One region of the Nostoc sp. ChiQUE02 genome, then DNA from elsewhere that is predicted to be linked to it. Evidence: riboswitches for the same ligand, from Rfam matches in the RefSeq annotation. Region 1 holds a riboswitch; the other holds the start of a gene.

Region 1 (7,668 bases):
AATTTAGTCATCAATCAATTTTAGATTTGCACTAGCGTAGCGTTAGCGAGTCCGCGAGCGTCTTTTGGATTGTTTTTGACCAAAAAGGTGCTGGTCTGCTAAGGATTTTAGATTTATTCTGCCTACAACGAATAAGGCATGAACCGAAGAAGCAAAATCCAAAATCCAAAATTGGCACAGTTAATATTTGAACTTGGGATTTAAGACATGAAAAAGCGAGTGGGAGCATTAGCCCTGATGGCAAAACTATTCAGATAGCCCACAGGATCGCTGGGGTCGAAACCTTTCTGATCTATAAATACTTCTGGTGGTTCGACCTTGTAATCATCCTTGGGACACTCAATGCCCATTTCAGACGCTATCTCCCGATATAAATCTGTTCTCCAGCCTTGTTCGGCTAATTTTTCGGCATTTTTGGGGAATTCCTGAATTTGTCCCCACCTGGCTGCTTGTGTCATCAGCCAGATGCTTCTCGATCTCCACAAGAATGTTGAGTGTTCTCCTGGCTGTTTGGGAAGGTTGTCAGGAATATCGAAGAAAATCGTGGTGTCAGCGGCTTTGATGGTACGGTCTTTGCCATCAAAGCCACCATAGTTGTAATTACCGAGAATTCCCGGACTTGTAAACTTTGCGATTGGGGCATCTTTCTTTTTAGGTCTAGCACCTGTAAAGGAACGGTCTGTAAGTAGTTCGGCTACTTCTTGGCGATTTTCTACTTTGCTGCAATACTGACAAGCTTCAATCATCGCTTTTACTAGGGAACGATAGGTTTTGGGATTTTTGTCGATGAAAGATTCCATCACGCCCAACAAACGATCTGGGTGTCCCAACCAGACTTCTTTACCTTGTGCGAAGGTAAAACCGATGTTTTCATTACCTGTAATTGCTCGTGTATTCCAGGGTTCTGCAACCATGTAAGCTTGCATTGCACCAATCCGCACGTTTGTCACCATTTGAGGGGGCGGAACGATGATGATCCGAAACTCTTTAAGCGGATCTACACCAGCGGCGGCGGATATGTAGCGGACAAAGTATTCGTAAATGGCGGAACTTAATACTACCGCCCAAACTCTGCTTTCTGGCGGCTGCTTGTCAAAATAGCCTCGGAAATCGCGCCCAAAGGCTTCTAAAGCGCCATCGCCATATTGTTCTTGATACTCGTACCACGGACGCAGCCCAAAATCCCACATGGCTTTGTTCATTGTCATGGCGTTACCGTGACGGTGAATGGTCATGGCTGCACACAAGGGGGCGTGGCGTGCCCCTTCGGCACCAATTCTGGCGTTGGTGACTGCACCGGATACTACGGGTGAAGCATCCAGGCGACCAAAAATTAAACCGTCGCGGGAGGTGGCCCAACTAGCTTCGCGGTTAAGTGTAACGTTCAAACCATATTTGCGGAAGAAGCCTTTTTTCCAGGCGATCGCAAATGGCGCACAATCATTAACAGGAACGTAACCAACGGTGAGATCGGACTTTTCTAGGTCTTGCGATTTAACTACTGGTTGTACGGCTAAGGCTTCTTCAGTTAGCCCTTTGGCGGATCTGTCTCCTGAAATTACACAGGAGGACAGCGCTATTCCTGTTGTGGTTGCTCCTATTCCCTTAATAAAATCTCGTCGAGTCCAGTTTATATCACCCATTTTTGTAGCTCCATTGGTGATTAATTGCTCAAGCTTTAGACGCAGAGTCTCGTTGTATTTTATTTTGCTGTTTTGATAGCAGCCGAATTTTGTTAGTTGGAAGTTCTAGGGCGATGGGTTACTACTTCTTGGAGTTTACCCACAGCATAATCTAGAATTAACCCAGTTAAGCCAATTATCAACACAGCTAAAAAGACTGAACTCAGGTTTAAGCGACTCCATTCATCCCAGACAAAAAACCCAATACCAATACCGCCTGTAAGCATTTCTACGGCAACGATTACTAACCAAGCTATGCCTAAACTAATTCGTAAACCTGTAAAAATATACGGCAGACTTGCAGGCCAAATTATTTTTGTAATTCGTCGCCAACGGGGCATTTCCAGCACTTGTGCCACATCTAAATAATCTTTAGAAACGCTAGAAACTCCTAAAGCGGTATTAATAATTGTTGGCCATAAGGAAGTAATAAAGATGACAAAAATGGCGGAAGGATCTGCTAAATTGAAAATTGCTAAGGCGATGGGCAGCCAAGCTAAGGGCGATACGGGTTTGAAAATTTGAATAATGGGATTGAGCGCTAGCATTGCCGGTCTGGACATCCCAATTAGAAACCCCAAAGGAATCGCTACTACCGCACCTAACAAAAAGCCCAGTAATACTCGCCGCAGACTTGCTATCAACAACCAACCAATTCCCAAGTTGCCTGGGCCTCTTTGATAGAAGGGATTTAAGATGTAGTCTAGATTAGCGATTAGCGCTTCTGGTGGGGTGGGCATTAATTCATGATTGGCAAGTGCAACAATCCACCACAGCACAATTATTCCCAAGAAGCCTAATACAGGTAGAAAGAAGACATCTCTAAAGATGACAGGTTTTGTCTTTTTCCAAACGGCTTGCCCAGCGATCGCTGCGATCGCAGCCAAATTTAGTTGAAATATCATTTACGACCTCAACAGATTTAAGTGCAGGTACAAAAATTCTGAGCAGTACCAGCCTTGGACACCGATGAGATCGGAACATTATAAAAATGCCGTCTCTTCAGTCTCCTCCCAATGCCTACGAAGTTAGCTGACGGGCTAGGGCTGAGAGATGCCCTTCTGAAGAAAGTTATCAGTTATGAGTTGAATATTTAGTAAAGTAACTTCTAACTCTTCACTCTCAACTTTTCACTTTCTCTGAGATACGCCCCACAATTTGGTTCCTCCGCTCCAACGTCACCCACTGTGATTCGCTGAATTAGGCTGACTTACTCTAAGTAGATACGAAATTATCCACACTATAACATCGATATGTGGAATATAACATCAATGCTTCAGTAACAGCAGATGTATTATGATAAATCTTGTTTAGTTTACTACTGTGATAAATTGACTACCTGGCTTTTCAGTAATCATCAAAGTTTATAATTTTGGTTGTAATAGTGAGTGAACTCCTTGCACAGTCAGCTAAAGACTTTAATTTAACTCAAGCATCAAGGCTGTTACTTACTATATTTATATTCTTTAAGATAAGATACATATTATACTTAATGATTTTTTTCTACGGTTAGTTAATCCGGCTAACGAAAGAATGCATAAAATCTATTTCTTTTGGTAGGTGAAACATATTACTAAATTTGGTAAAACACCGCTCTAGTCGCTAAACTATTTCCATATGGAAGTTTACTCATCTATCTCCTAGCTGAATTTAACATAATGGATTTTAGTCAAGTACTGGCTGAAAAAACGGACACCATCCTTGATAAATGGATATTAGCAGTTCGCAAGGATAGACGGATTGAAAGTGCTGATGACCTATCTTATACAGCAGTAAAGGATCACATCCCTGATGTTTTGAAAGCAATGGTGACAGTGCTTTCAAAATCTCAGGATAATGATATTCAGTCAGTAGTTACTGCCAGTTTCCAGCATGGAGCTATTCGAGCCGAACAAGGCTTTGATCCAGCAGAAATTGCCAGAGAATATCATCTGCTCCGAACAGTAATATTTGATGCTCTACAAGCAGATTTATTGAATGGAATGCCTGTAGAGATAATTCGTTCCATACGTTTGATTGACGCGATTGTAGATGAGGCGATCTCTCGATGTTTCAAGAGTTATGTTGAGGAACGCTTGCGGGAATTACAGCAGTTGCAAGCATCACTAACGCTCCATAATGAGGAACTTACGCAGTTAATTAGCGCCAATCAAGAATATCTTTCTCAACTAGCCCACGAATTGAAACATCCTTTAACTTCTATTATTGGCTACTCGGATCTGTTTTTACGCCAACAACGACGAAAGACTGAGATAAAAGACAACTATAGCAATTTAGAACATATTGAGCGCGTACTACGCAATGGTAGACAGTTACTCCATCTGATCAATGATGTACTAGAACTTTCGCGCTATGATGCAGGGCAGATAAAACTCCAACTAGCACCCACCGATGTGCGTGAATTAATCAATAATGTGTGTGAAATGTTGGAACCTTTAGCTGCTGGGAAAAATTTACAAATCCTGGTGGATTGCGATCGCGCTCCCGAAAAATTAGTCACAGATGCTTTTCAATTACAACAAATTATTACAAATCTTATTAGTAATGCGATTCGTTATACAGAGTCGGGGACTGTAATTATAATGTGTCAGGTGTTGGAAAACCAGAGATGGGCGATCGCCGTTTCTGACACTGGAATGGGCATTGCACCAGAAAACCAAACCCAGATATTTGAACCCTACTTTCGTGTAAGTGCTAGCGATCGTCCCTATCTCCCCGATAGTACTGGATTAGGGTTAGCAATAGTCTCGCGGTTGGTAAAACTATTGCAAGGTGAAATTAACCTAGCCTCGCAGGTAGGCGTTGGTTCTACTTTCACCGTCATTTTTCCCTTAGAAGTGAATAGTTGAGAAAAACCACGGCGAGGGCGACTAGAAGTCGCATACTACACAAGCAAAGTCTACGGAGGTGGGTTTTTTCTGTGTACCTGCGATTTACAATCGCCAGAGCTTGACAAAATCCTCTTAGGGATGGTAAACATCCCCATTTTTATCGGGAGCAATACCATTTTGTGAGATGGGTAAGCTCTTGAGGTTGTTGAGGTTGGGGACTTAAGCAGACCCCAAAAATGTGTGTATTTATTATCCAGAAAGGGCTTTACTTATTTACCCAGAATTCAAATCTGGAGTCTTTTCTCCCTCTGCTTCCCCTGCTTCCTCTGCTCATTTCACGATTATCTGACTTTTTCGCGTTACTCCTTTTTTATCTTTCCACCTCATCTACTGCTTTAGGAACCCCCGCAGTTAACACCTCATGTCCATTAGGCGTAACTAACACATCATCCTCAATACGAATGCCAATGCCAACCCATCGAGGATCAGTCTCTGGCTGGTCTTCTGCTAGTTTCGTATCTGGCACAATATAAATTCCCGGTTCTACTGTCAAAATTTGACCTGGTTGCAAAATTTGCGGTTTGTCATCACCGTGCTGGTAAACGCCCACATCATGGACATCCAAACCTAACCAATGACTAGTGCGGTGCATATAATATGGTTTGTATTTCTCTTCTTCAATTAACTTGTCAATTTCACCTTTGAGAATCCCAAGTTCGACTAAACCTTCCGTGAGGACACGCACTGCTGTATCGTGAACTAATTTGAAGGGATTACCTGGTTGGACTTGAGCGATCGCTTGTTTTTGCGCTTCTAAAACAATCTCATACAGCGTCTTTTGTTCGGGCGTAAATTTACCGCCGACGGGAAATGTCCGGGTAATATCTGAGTTGTAATAACCGTAGGCACAACCGGCATCAATTAGTAGTAATTCTCCATCCTGCATTTGACGATTATTTTCAATGTAGTGCAGTACGCAAGCATTTACGCCGGAAGCCACAATCGAAGGATAAGCTGGCCCTAACCCACCCCGCACTCGAAAGATGCGTTCCATCTCCGCCTGTATTTCGTACTCATAACGTTCGGGTGCAGCAATTTCTTGGGCGTAATTGTGCGCTTCAGTTGCGATCGCTACTGCTTGACGCATCAATCCCAACTCAGCTTCACTTTTGATCAATCTCATACTGTTGAGGACAAGGCCAGTATCTTCAATAGCGATCGGTCCTGTACCACGTCTAGGATAAGTCCGCAGTAAACTTTGGTAATGTCTGAGGATTTGGTCATTAAAAGCGCGATCGCGTCCTAAGTGATAATAAATACGGCTGGCTTTTTCTAAATACTGCGGCAACTTTTCATCTAACTCGCTAATGGGGTAAGCTTCATCAGCACCATAAATTTCCTTGGCTGCATCTACCCCAGAAAGATAACCAGTCCATACTTCCTTTTCGCGATCTTTAGGTTGGACAAATAGCACAAACCGATGTTCTGAATGATGTGGCGCTAACACTGCAACTGCCTGTGGTTCGTTAAAACCAGTCAGGTAGAAGAAATCACTGTCTTGGCGATAAACATACTCGACATCGTTGTGCATCACTGCCATTGGCGCACTGCGAAAAATGGCTGTACCATCACCAATTTTTGCCATTAACTGCTCGCGACGCTGCCGATATTCTGCTTGCATAGCTGATTTATGTATTAAAGTACTGTGTTATTTTACACTTTTGACAACCAGAGGATGCACAGATAATGCTTCTCGGTAGTTGCTAATCTAAATTATTCTAGCCAATATTTGTTTCTACTCAAGTCATAAATTATTAGAGAATAATCAATTTTATTCAAAGGCTTAGATTCTACACTTTTTAAATAACTCGGAAATCTTGTTCTTATCCAATGAATTAGGACTAATGTGGCGATAGATTCTGTCTTAAGTAGGTATCAAGCTTAAAGTGCTTACTACCAACTTTAATTTATTCATGCACAGCTACTTAGCATATTTGTAAATTTGTAAAAAAATATGGCTACTGTCGATATTTTTATCTGATTGATTAACTGTTAAAGATATAAGTATAATTTTATCCAAAATTTAAGTGTCAAATTAAATAGCTAAAATCATCCAATTTTATCTAGAACTAATCATATACATAAAGCACAAAAAATAGTTTGCAATTGTTTGTATAGAACTTGAAAATTTCATAATAATCATTTAAAACAAATAGATGTTTATCTTCAATGAATGACATTAATAAAGAAAAAATAGTTATAAAGAAATATTTAAAAGCTGGTAAATGTTATTTGGTTACAGAAAGAGATTGCCAAAAAAAGTTAAAAAAATATGACAACCAATAATAAAAATACACCATGCCGGAAAATTCAAATTCCTCACCCTTATCTTTGAATACATCTCGATTAGCATCAGATTCTTTTGCAAAATCAGAAATCTTGACAACTTCTCTTAAGAGTTTAAATTATGATTTGGGGTTTGGAAATAAGAGTTCTTCACTAGCACTAGAAAGTGAACCAGTGACTGTGCCTGTCAAAACGTCAGCAAATCCCAATCCTAATCCTTACTTAACTAGTGCGGCGATTACTCCTGACTTTAACGGTGATGGCAAAACTGACAAAGTTTGGGTGGATTCTACAACCGGTGAGATTATCATTCGGTTGATGGATGGCACAAAAGTTGTTGAACAGGGTTCTCTAGGTCAATTTGACCTATCTGCCTATGATTATAAAATTGCTGACTTCAATGCTGATGGCAAAACCGACTTCTTATTACGCAATAAGACAACCGGTGAGAATAGCGTTGTGCTGATGGATGGAACCAAAGTTGGTACTGCGGCTTCTCTAACTAGCGTTGATCCAGCTTGGACTCCTCAGATTGGCGATTTTAATGGCGATCGCAAAACCGATATCTTCTGGCATAATGGCACAACTGGTGAGAACGCTATTTGGGAGATGGATGGTACTACAGTTCTGAATGCAACTGTTCTAGACACTACAGACGCAGCACTAACTCCTAGCATTGTTGATTTCGACGGCAATGGTAAGAGCGACATTTTCTGGCGCAATCAGACAACCGGCGATAACACCGCTTGGTTTATGGATGGTACGCAAAAGACTGAATTTGCGCTGCAAGCACAAGATGCCGCTTGGAC
Region 2 (7,668 bases), on a different contig from region 1:
CAGTGCAGGTGGGTACAGTCCTTGTAGCTTCACTGCTACAGAAACTGGTATTTACACAGTTGAATTTCATGCCCCTAGCACCACTAACAATCCTCCGCCTAGAACTACTACTGCGGCATTCCCTACAGATAGCAGCCAAAATGGCGGAGTAGCTGCTTGGGATATTACAGTTCGGGATAGTAACGGTGTTGCCAAAAAAGGGCGGGTATTTACCAACTATATCGCTATGAATATGGGAGGAAATGCTGGGCAGAATGGCGCTCCTGCTGATTTAGCACTTAACTCTAAGCTTTATATTCAAACTAAAGATGGTTATCGGTATGAAACCGATATGAATGGAGTCGATCCGTTTGGCTTCATCTTTTTTGCTAATAATCGGGGATATCTTGACAAAACCAATAACAGTACTCTTTACCGTTCTGCTGGCGGTGCTACTGATAACAACCTCAACTTTGCTGGCAATGTGCGAGTCCAGGATCCGAGTGCTGCCGATACTGCAACGGACATTACCCACCTAGTTTTTTTCAACCGACCCGACACTATAACGCTCTCAGGTTTAGGTATTCCTTTATCACCAATTATTCCAGCAGCACCGACTAATTTTCAATTCACTGGAGCAAATGGAGGGAGTGGGAACCAAACTTATGTCGGGGTTGGGGGCTATTTTAGCTTTAATTCTGCTTCTAGTGGTAGCTATCAAATCATCATTGACACTAATAATGATGGCATTTATGACCCCAGTAGCGATCGCGTGCTACAGAACATACTATCTTCTGGGTCTAATGTGGTAGTTTGGGATGGCAAAGATGCCAATGGGATTAATCTACAACCCCTAGCGAATAATGCATCCTACAATGCCCAAATCACGACCAGAGCGGGTGAATATCACTTTCCTATGTTGGACGCTGAGAATAATCCTCTGGGGTTCAAAATTACGATGGAGAACCCGCCTGCTACATTTCCTAATCTTACGGATCAAAATGGACAGCAGATTAGCTCTACGACGGTTTATTACAATGACAATAATTATACTACCGCCAATGGAACATCGATTAATTTAGGTGGTACGGGAGCTACTAACCCCCGTAATGCCTCCAGAGGGATAAATAGTGCAACAGGAGAGCATGAGTTTAGTAGCATCTACGGTGACTTTAAGGGAATAGACACCTGGACGTACTTCCCTAGTCAAGCAGTACTTGCTCCCTTAGTTATTACCGCAAACAAGCAGGCAAATGTGAAAGGAACTAAATCTGTTCGCTTCCTGACTGACAATGATGGTAGCGGTACAGTCACTGTGGGCGATAGTGTCGAATACACTATCACTTATTCCAACCTTAATCCAGGTAACAGCGACGCAATCAATTTTGTTATTTACGATTCCTTGCCTTCACAGCTAACCTTTGTAAGTAAGGTAATTTCAACTGTTACTGCGGGAAATAACATCACTCTCAATCCTAGTTACAACGGTTCTGGTGCTGTTACTAACTCTGGTACTTTGCGTGTAGGCGATACCATCATCATTAAAATTACTGCCACAATTAACGATGCTAATGGTGGCAATTCTATTAGTAACCAAGCAAGTGCTGAGTTCAATACTCCAGATAACCCTACAGGAACAGTTGGTAAGGTATTCACAGATGCAGACTCTGCTGGTGGTACTACTAACTCTCCCACCCCAGGCAATAATTTCTTACAAACAACTGATGATAAGGTGAACTTAGGAAATGATCCTAGTAAAACTGACGATGATGACCCGACGTTGTTCACAGCATTAAATGCTCTGAATTATCAGGTTTCACCATTAGCAGGCAAAGTTATCATTAACGAAGTTCTATATAATGAAACAGGTAATACTATTGCTGCTGACACGAATGATGAGTTTATTGAACTCTACAATGCTTCTGCATCTGCTGTAGATTTGAGTGGTGTGAAGCTCACAGATGGCAACCTCATTGTTGGTAGTAGTGATGGTGCTGGCGGGTTTAGTTATACATTTCCCAATGGTACAACTTTACAACCAGGGCAATATGCTGTGATTTGGATTGGGAATAATAAACCCAACCAGCAAGCAACAGCAGCAGCTTTTCAAACTTGGTTAGGACAGACTCCTAAGCTGAATAACTCTGGTGATGATATCTGGTTGTACGATAACCAAAATAAAATTATCGACTATGTTGCCTATGGTGCTGGTAGTGGGGTAAATGCGCCTCCCCCAAGTTCTTTGAATCTCTGGGACAATACCTATCAGTCCTCTTTAGCTGGAAGCAGCAATGGACAATCTATCAGCTTGACCCCAAATGGTCAAGATAGTAATAGTAGTGCTTGCTGGGAAGCTAGTACCAGTAAGAATGCCAGCGCACGGTGTCCAAACTACTTGCCAACTAGAGATACTGATACTATCGGTAGTCGTATTACCAGCGTAGGTGAAAACAATAACGGTGCTATGACTGCTAATGCAAAGCTTTTATTAATTAAACGCATCACCCGCATTAATAATCAAGATTTGACCGATATTGTGGATGGTCGTAGCGATGTTCCTAGTAATGCTGCAAACTATGTACCAGAACCTTATGCCTCTGATGATAGTGATGACAAATGGCCTGCTGGCTACTTGCGAGGATTGATTAATGCTGGCACTGTGAAGCCAGGGGATGAGGTGGAATACACTATCTATTTCCTCTCTAAGGGGCCGAGTAATGCTACTAATGTCAAATTCTGTGACTTAGTTCCTAGCAATACTACTTTTCTTGCTACTGCCTTTAATGGTCAAACTCCTGGTGATGGTGGGTTAGCAGGAGCAGATCAAGGTATTGCCTTGGCTGTTGGTTCTAATACACCCACGGTTTATCTTAGCAATATACAAGATGCCAGCGATCGCGGGCGTTTTTATCCAGCCAATGATGCAGCCACACCATCGCAATGTGGTATTAACACTAATGGGGCTGTAACTGTAGATATTACACGCAGCCCAATTTTACCCAATCTACCCGCAGCCACTGGTTCCGGTACACCAGCAAATTCCTATGGCTTTGTTCGCTTCCGCGCCAAAGTGAAATAGGGGAAGGGAAAGGGCTTAATTACCTTTTACCCCGCAAAATTAATGGGACAGACCACTAGCTGAAAACCCCAAAGTTCAAACAACAACTCTTTTTAGAGTTGTTGTTTGAACTTCGATAAAGAGTTTTAGCCTTAACTGAATCGTATTGCTTTGGCTGTTTGGGGTTAATGAGCAATCAAGTAATTTATGCTTCCTCTGTCTGCGTCCAAGTAGAGTAAGCATCCTCGATAAATCTGCTTTGACGACTAGTTGCTTTATGCTTGCTTACTCTGACTTTGAGAGTGGTTATGTAAACTCCATCCATTACCTGATGTCCATAACCGAAAACTTGACCAATCTGCCCTGTTCTTTGATGCAAAGCATAATCTCCAATATTCAGCATAATTCTGACCCTCTAATTAAGCAGGTTGAGTAGTTTGTGTTTGACTCTGATGATTATTTAGCTGCACGCTTAAAACTGTAGAAGTTAAGCTGCAATCCGGGGTCGGGTATTGGGTGCTGTTTGAGCCAGCAAACGAGTGTATAGCTGAGTTAGTCGGAATGCCACACTATACCAACTAAAGGCAATTTCTGTTCGTTGTCGAGCCGCTTCACCTAACTGGTCTCGCCAAGCTGGGTTGATGAGAATCCGGTCTATGGCAGCAGCAAAAGCTACTTCATCTTTGGGAGGGGCAAGTAACCCTGTGACTTCTGGTACAACAGTAAACTGCAACCCACCAACATCACTAGCTACGACTGGAGTCTGACTAGCCATTGCCTCAATGGCAACTAAACCAAAAGGTTCATAGTGACTGGGTACTACGCAGACATCAGCGGCGGCGTAGTAGAAGGGAAGGACAGTTTCATCTAGGCGACCAGCAAAGGTTGTACAATCTTCTAATCCAAGTTCAGTAACGATGCTGGCAATGCGATCGCGTTCAATTCCATCACTCTGACCTGGACGGCTACCACCCCCAATCACTAGTTGGAGGTTAGCCTCACCCCTTAAACTAGATTTGGCAATGGCTCGTACTAAAGTTTCAATTCCTTTGCGTCGGTCAAAGCGACCAACGTAGAGAACTATCTTGGCATCTGGTGCAATTCCCAACTTTTCCCGCGCCGCAGACCGTTGAATATTTCCAAATTTATCAGTATCGGTGCCACAGGGAATCATTTCAATATTCCCCTTGCTGGAAACGAGTATCCGCATGTGTTTTTGTTCTTGCGGACTAGTTGCAACTACACAGTCTACAGTTTCTAAACAGGCTTTTTCTACAGCTAATCGCTGGGCTGCAATTACGGGAATATCACCAATACTTCTGTATTTAACCGCTCCTAAAGAGTGGTAAGTATGTACCTGAATCAGCGGTTGCTGCTTTTTCAATTCCATGCCAACCCAAGATGATAACCAGTAGTTGGTATGAATTAGGGAGTAATGGAAGCCTTGTTGCTCCTGGAATTGCTGGAATTCTCTGATGAATTCAGGTAGATGGTGAAATAAGTTATCTCGCCCGATAAATTTAGCGGGGCCAGCTTTTAACCGAATAGTACGACAATTTGGACTATGTTGAGCGATCGCAGCTTGTTCAGGACTACTACGACGAGTGAACATATCCACTTGCCAACCTTGCTGGGCTAGGGCATAACCTACTTGACGCACATAGACATTTTGACCTCCAGCCTCTTCTTGACCAATTTCAACCGCTGGGTCTCCATCAACAGAAATTAGGGCAATGCGATGTTTCTTATTCTGGAACAACATAGCTGATTTTCACCTCAAGGCAAATAATCCTGCCTCAGACGCCAGAAATCAAGATATTGTTATCCTCTCTCAAGGCCGAGGCAGGCACAACGAACCGCAAAGTTACCAGCCAAAGGACACTGACGAGAACAAGGCATTACTTGTAAGAATGCTGCTCGTTCAGTCTCCTCTCAATGCCGACGAAGTTAGCTGACGGGCTAGGACTGAGAGATGTCCTTCTTTAGAAAATTATGAGTTCTGAGTTATATACTTTAGTCACTTCTAACTCCTCAACCATTAACTCCTAACTTTCTTCAAGATACGCCCCAAACTTGGTTCCTCCGCTCCGGTTTACCCTTACTCACAAAATGTTTCAGGTAATTATAGTGGATTAGGCAGACTGACTTTATTTATCTTCAAAGTTTATAACGTGTCATCATCAACTATGTCAAGAGGATGAACAAAAAAAATGTGGTGAGAATCACCACAAAGCTCGTTGTAACTAGCGTTGGAGAATCAGAATATAGGGTAAATTTTGAGTTTTTGATATGCTTGCAACAATAAACTTACTGATATTCACCGCTAGATTTTCTTTAGTTTCTGGCAATGAACAAAGTCTTGAGAATTGCAGTTGATAAATATTACTACGAAGTTTATTTAATTTAATTGACGTTTTTCAGACTGTCACAGATATTACTCTGGCTAAAGAAATTGCCGAAATCTGAAAGAGTCTATTAGAACTTTTGCGCCAATTCAATTTTACTATTGATACGTTCATTTTCATCTAATATCTGGGCTTCACCAAATAATAGCAATGGTAAGCAAGTTCGTAGTAAGCACAAAGCATCGTTATTTTCTAAGCACGCTTTGTGCTGACTACAAACCTCAAAACTAGCGCAAGCAAAGTACTAGGTGATCACAGTTGGCTGTTCTCGTCCTGTCAGTTCGCGGATCTGGGCTATCTCCTGGACAATAGTGATTAAAGAAGCAAGTGCAACCTGTGGATCAAGGTCATGTTTGGCGGGATCTGGCTCATAGCTTTCTAGATAAACCCTTAGGGTTGCACCTTGAGTTCCCGTACCAGAAAGTCGCACCACAATTCGAGAACCATCGGTAAAGCCAATGCGAACACCTTGTTGCTCGCTAATGCTACCATCAACAGGATCGGTATAACTAAAGTCATCACTGTATTCAACTTGATAGTTACCGAATTGCTTGCCTTTGAGAGTTGGCAATAAAGAACGCAGCCTTTCTATCAAAGTGTTGGCAGGTCCTGTCTGTATCTCTTCATAGTCATGGCGGGAGTAATAATTGCGTCCATAAGTCTGCCAGTGTTCCCGGACAATCTGCTCAACAGATTGTTGCCGGACTGCTAGGATATTTAGCCAAAACAGCACAGCCCATAGCCCATCTTTTTCGCGGATATGGTTAGAGCTGGTACCAAAACTTTCTTCACCGCAGAGAGTAGCTTTACCCGCATCTAAGAGATTGCCGAAAAACTTCCAGCCAGTGGGTGTTTCATAGGATTCAATCCCGATCTGAGCAGCAACTCGATCTACTGCTTGGCTAGTAGGCATTGATCGCGCTACCCCGGCTAAACCCTCACTATAGCCAGGGATTAGCTTGGCGTTTGCGGCTAAAACTGCGAGGCTATCGCTAGGAGTGACAAAGAACTTACGCCCTAAGATCATATTGCGATCGCCATCTCCATCAAAAGCTGCCCCAAAGTCTGGTGCATTCTCTGCGTATAAAATATCCACCAACTCATGAGCATAAACCAGATTGGGGTCAGGGTGCCCGCCCCCAAAGTCTTCTAGGGGTGTACCATTTTGCACAGTTCCCACTGGTGCACCCAAACGTTGCTCGAAAATGGCATGGGCATAGGGGCCAGCCACGGCATGTAAGGCATCAATGCTGAACCGAAAATTTCCTCTTGTTAACAGTTGGTGAATCCGTTCAAAATCAAACAGGGACTCCATTAACTCTTGATAATCATGTACGGAGTCAATCACCTCAACTACCGTCTCTCCTAAATGTGACTCACCCAAGGTTTCTAAATCTACATCTGGTGCTTCCAGAATTTGGTAGCTATCGATGACTTTACTGCGATCGTAGATAGCCTCTGTCACCTTTTCCGGCGCTGGGCCACCGTTGCTAATGTTATATTTCACACCAAAGTCACCATTTGGCCCGCCCGGATTATGGCTAGCAGACAAGATGATGCCACCAATAGCCTGGTACTTGCGAATAATCGCGGAAGTCGCAGGAGTAGACGAAATACCCCGTTGACCAACTTTAATCCGCCCAATGCCATTGGCCGCAGCCATTTTCAAAATGATTTGAATAGCTTGGCGGTTGTAATAACGACCATCACCACCCAAGACTAAGGTTTGTCCGCGCAAGTCCCCCACAGAATCGAAGATGGATTGAATAAAATTTTCCAGGTAGTGGGGCTGCTGAAAAACTCTAACTGCTTTCCGCAGCCCAGAAGTACCTGGTTTTTGGTCACTGAACGGAGTAGTAGAGACTTTATGGATATTCATAGATAATGTTTAACAAAGCATTTTTCTTTTACAGCTTTGCATAAGTTCGTTACAAAAAAATTGCCACTCAAGGGGAATGTTCAGATTGAAGATACCTTTAACGTGAGATACGTTGCGTTTGGAGAATGCCAAAACCTGAATCATTGCTTCGTCCCCCTTTAATCTCAACGCCAGCCAGCAGATCCATCAACACCACTCTGAGTCCCAGGCGATGACGCATCAGCCACGCGGTAGAATGATTGCTCCAGTCTGTACAAATCGGCGGCAAGCTACACGTTCAACAACAACAGCAGGCGGTACAACAAATTCTCACCCCTGGTCATATTGAGTATTTTACGGGTGTACAA

Evidence for each region. Region 1 has a riboswitch for cyclic di-AMP ahead of ntrB (nitrate ABC transporter permease). Riboswitches for the same ligand answer to the same signal wherever they lie in the genome.
Region 2: linked by a shared signal. The riboswitch ahead of RM347_RS22470 (glycosyltransferase) and the one ahead of ntrB (nitrate ABC transporter permease) in region 1 are both predicted to bind cyclic di-AMP.

What each region holds. Positions count from the first base shown of each region.
Region 1 is NZ_JAVRBN020000004.1:334,929-342,596, forward strand. It holds gene RM347_RS06600 (ABC transporter substrate-binding protein) at 201-1,643, opposite strand; gene ntrB (nitrate ABC transporter permease) at 1,736-2,587, opposite strand; cyclic di-AMP (ydaO/yuaA leader) riboswitch at 2,685-2,899, opposite strand; gene RM347_RS06610 (sensor histidine kinase) at 3,341-4,531, shown strand; gene RM347_RS06615 (aminopeptidase P N-terminal domain-containing protein) at 4,884-6,194, opposite strand; gene RM347_RS06620 (FG-GAP repeat domain-containing protein) at 6,872-7,668, shown strand, end outside.
Region 2 is NZ_JAVRBN020000023.1:84,159-91,826, forward strand. It holds gene RM347_RS22460 (lamin tail domain-containing protein) at 1-3,058, shown strand, start outside; gene RM347_RS22465 (hypothetical protein) at 3,243-3,440, opposite strand; gene RM347_RS22470 (glycosyltransferase) at 3,525-4,796, opposite strand; cyclic di-AMP (ydaO/yuaA leader) riboswitch at 4,959-5,168, opposite strand; gene RM347_RS22475 (alpha-D-glucose phosphate-specific phosphoglucomutase) at 5,687-7,321, opposite strand; gene RM347_RS22480 (hypothetical protein) at 7,419-7,541, opposite strand; partial or broken gene RM347_RS22485 (ISKra4 family transposase) at 7,645-7,668, shown strand, end outside.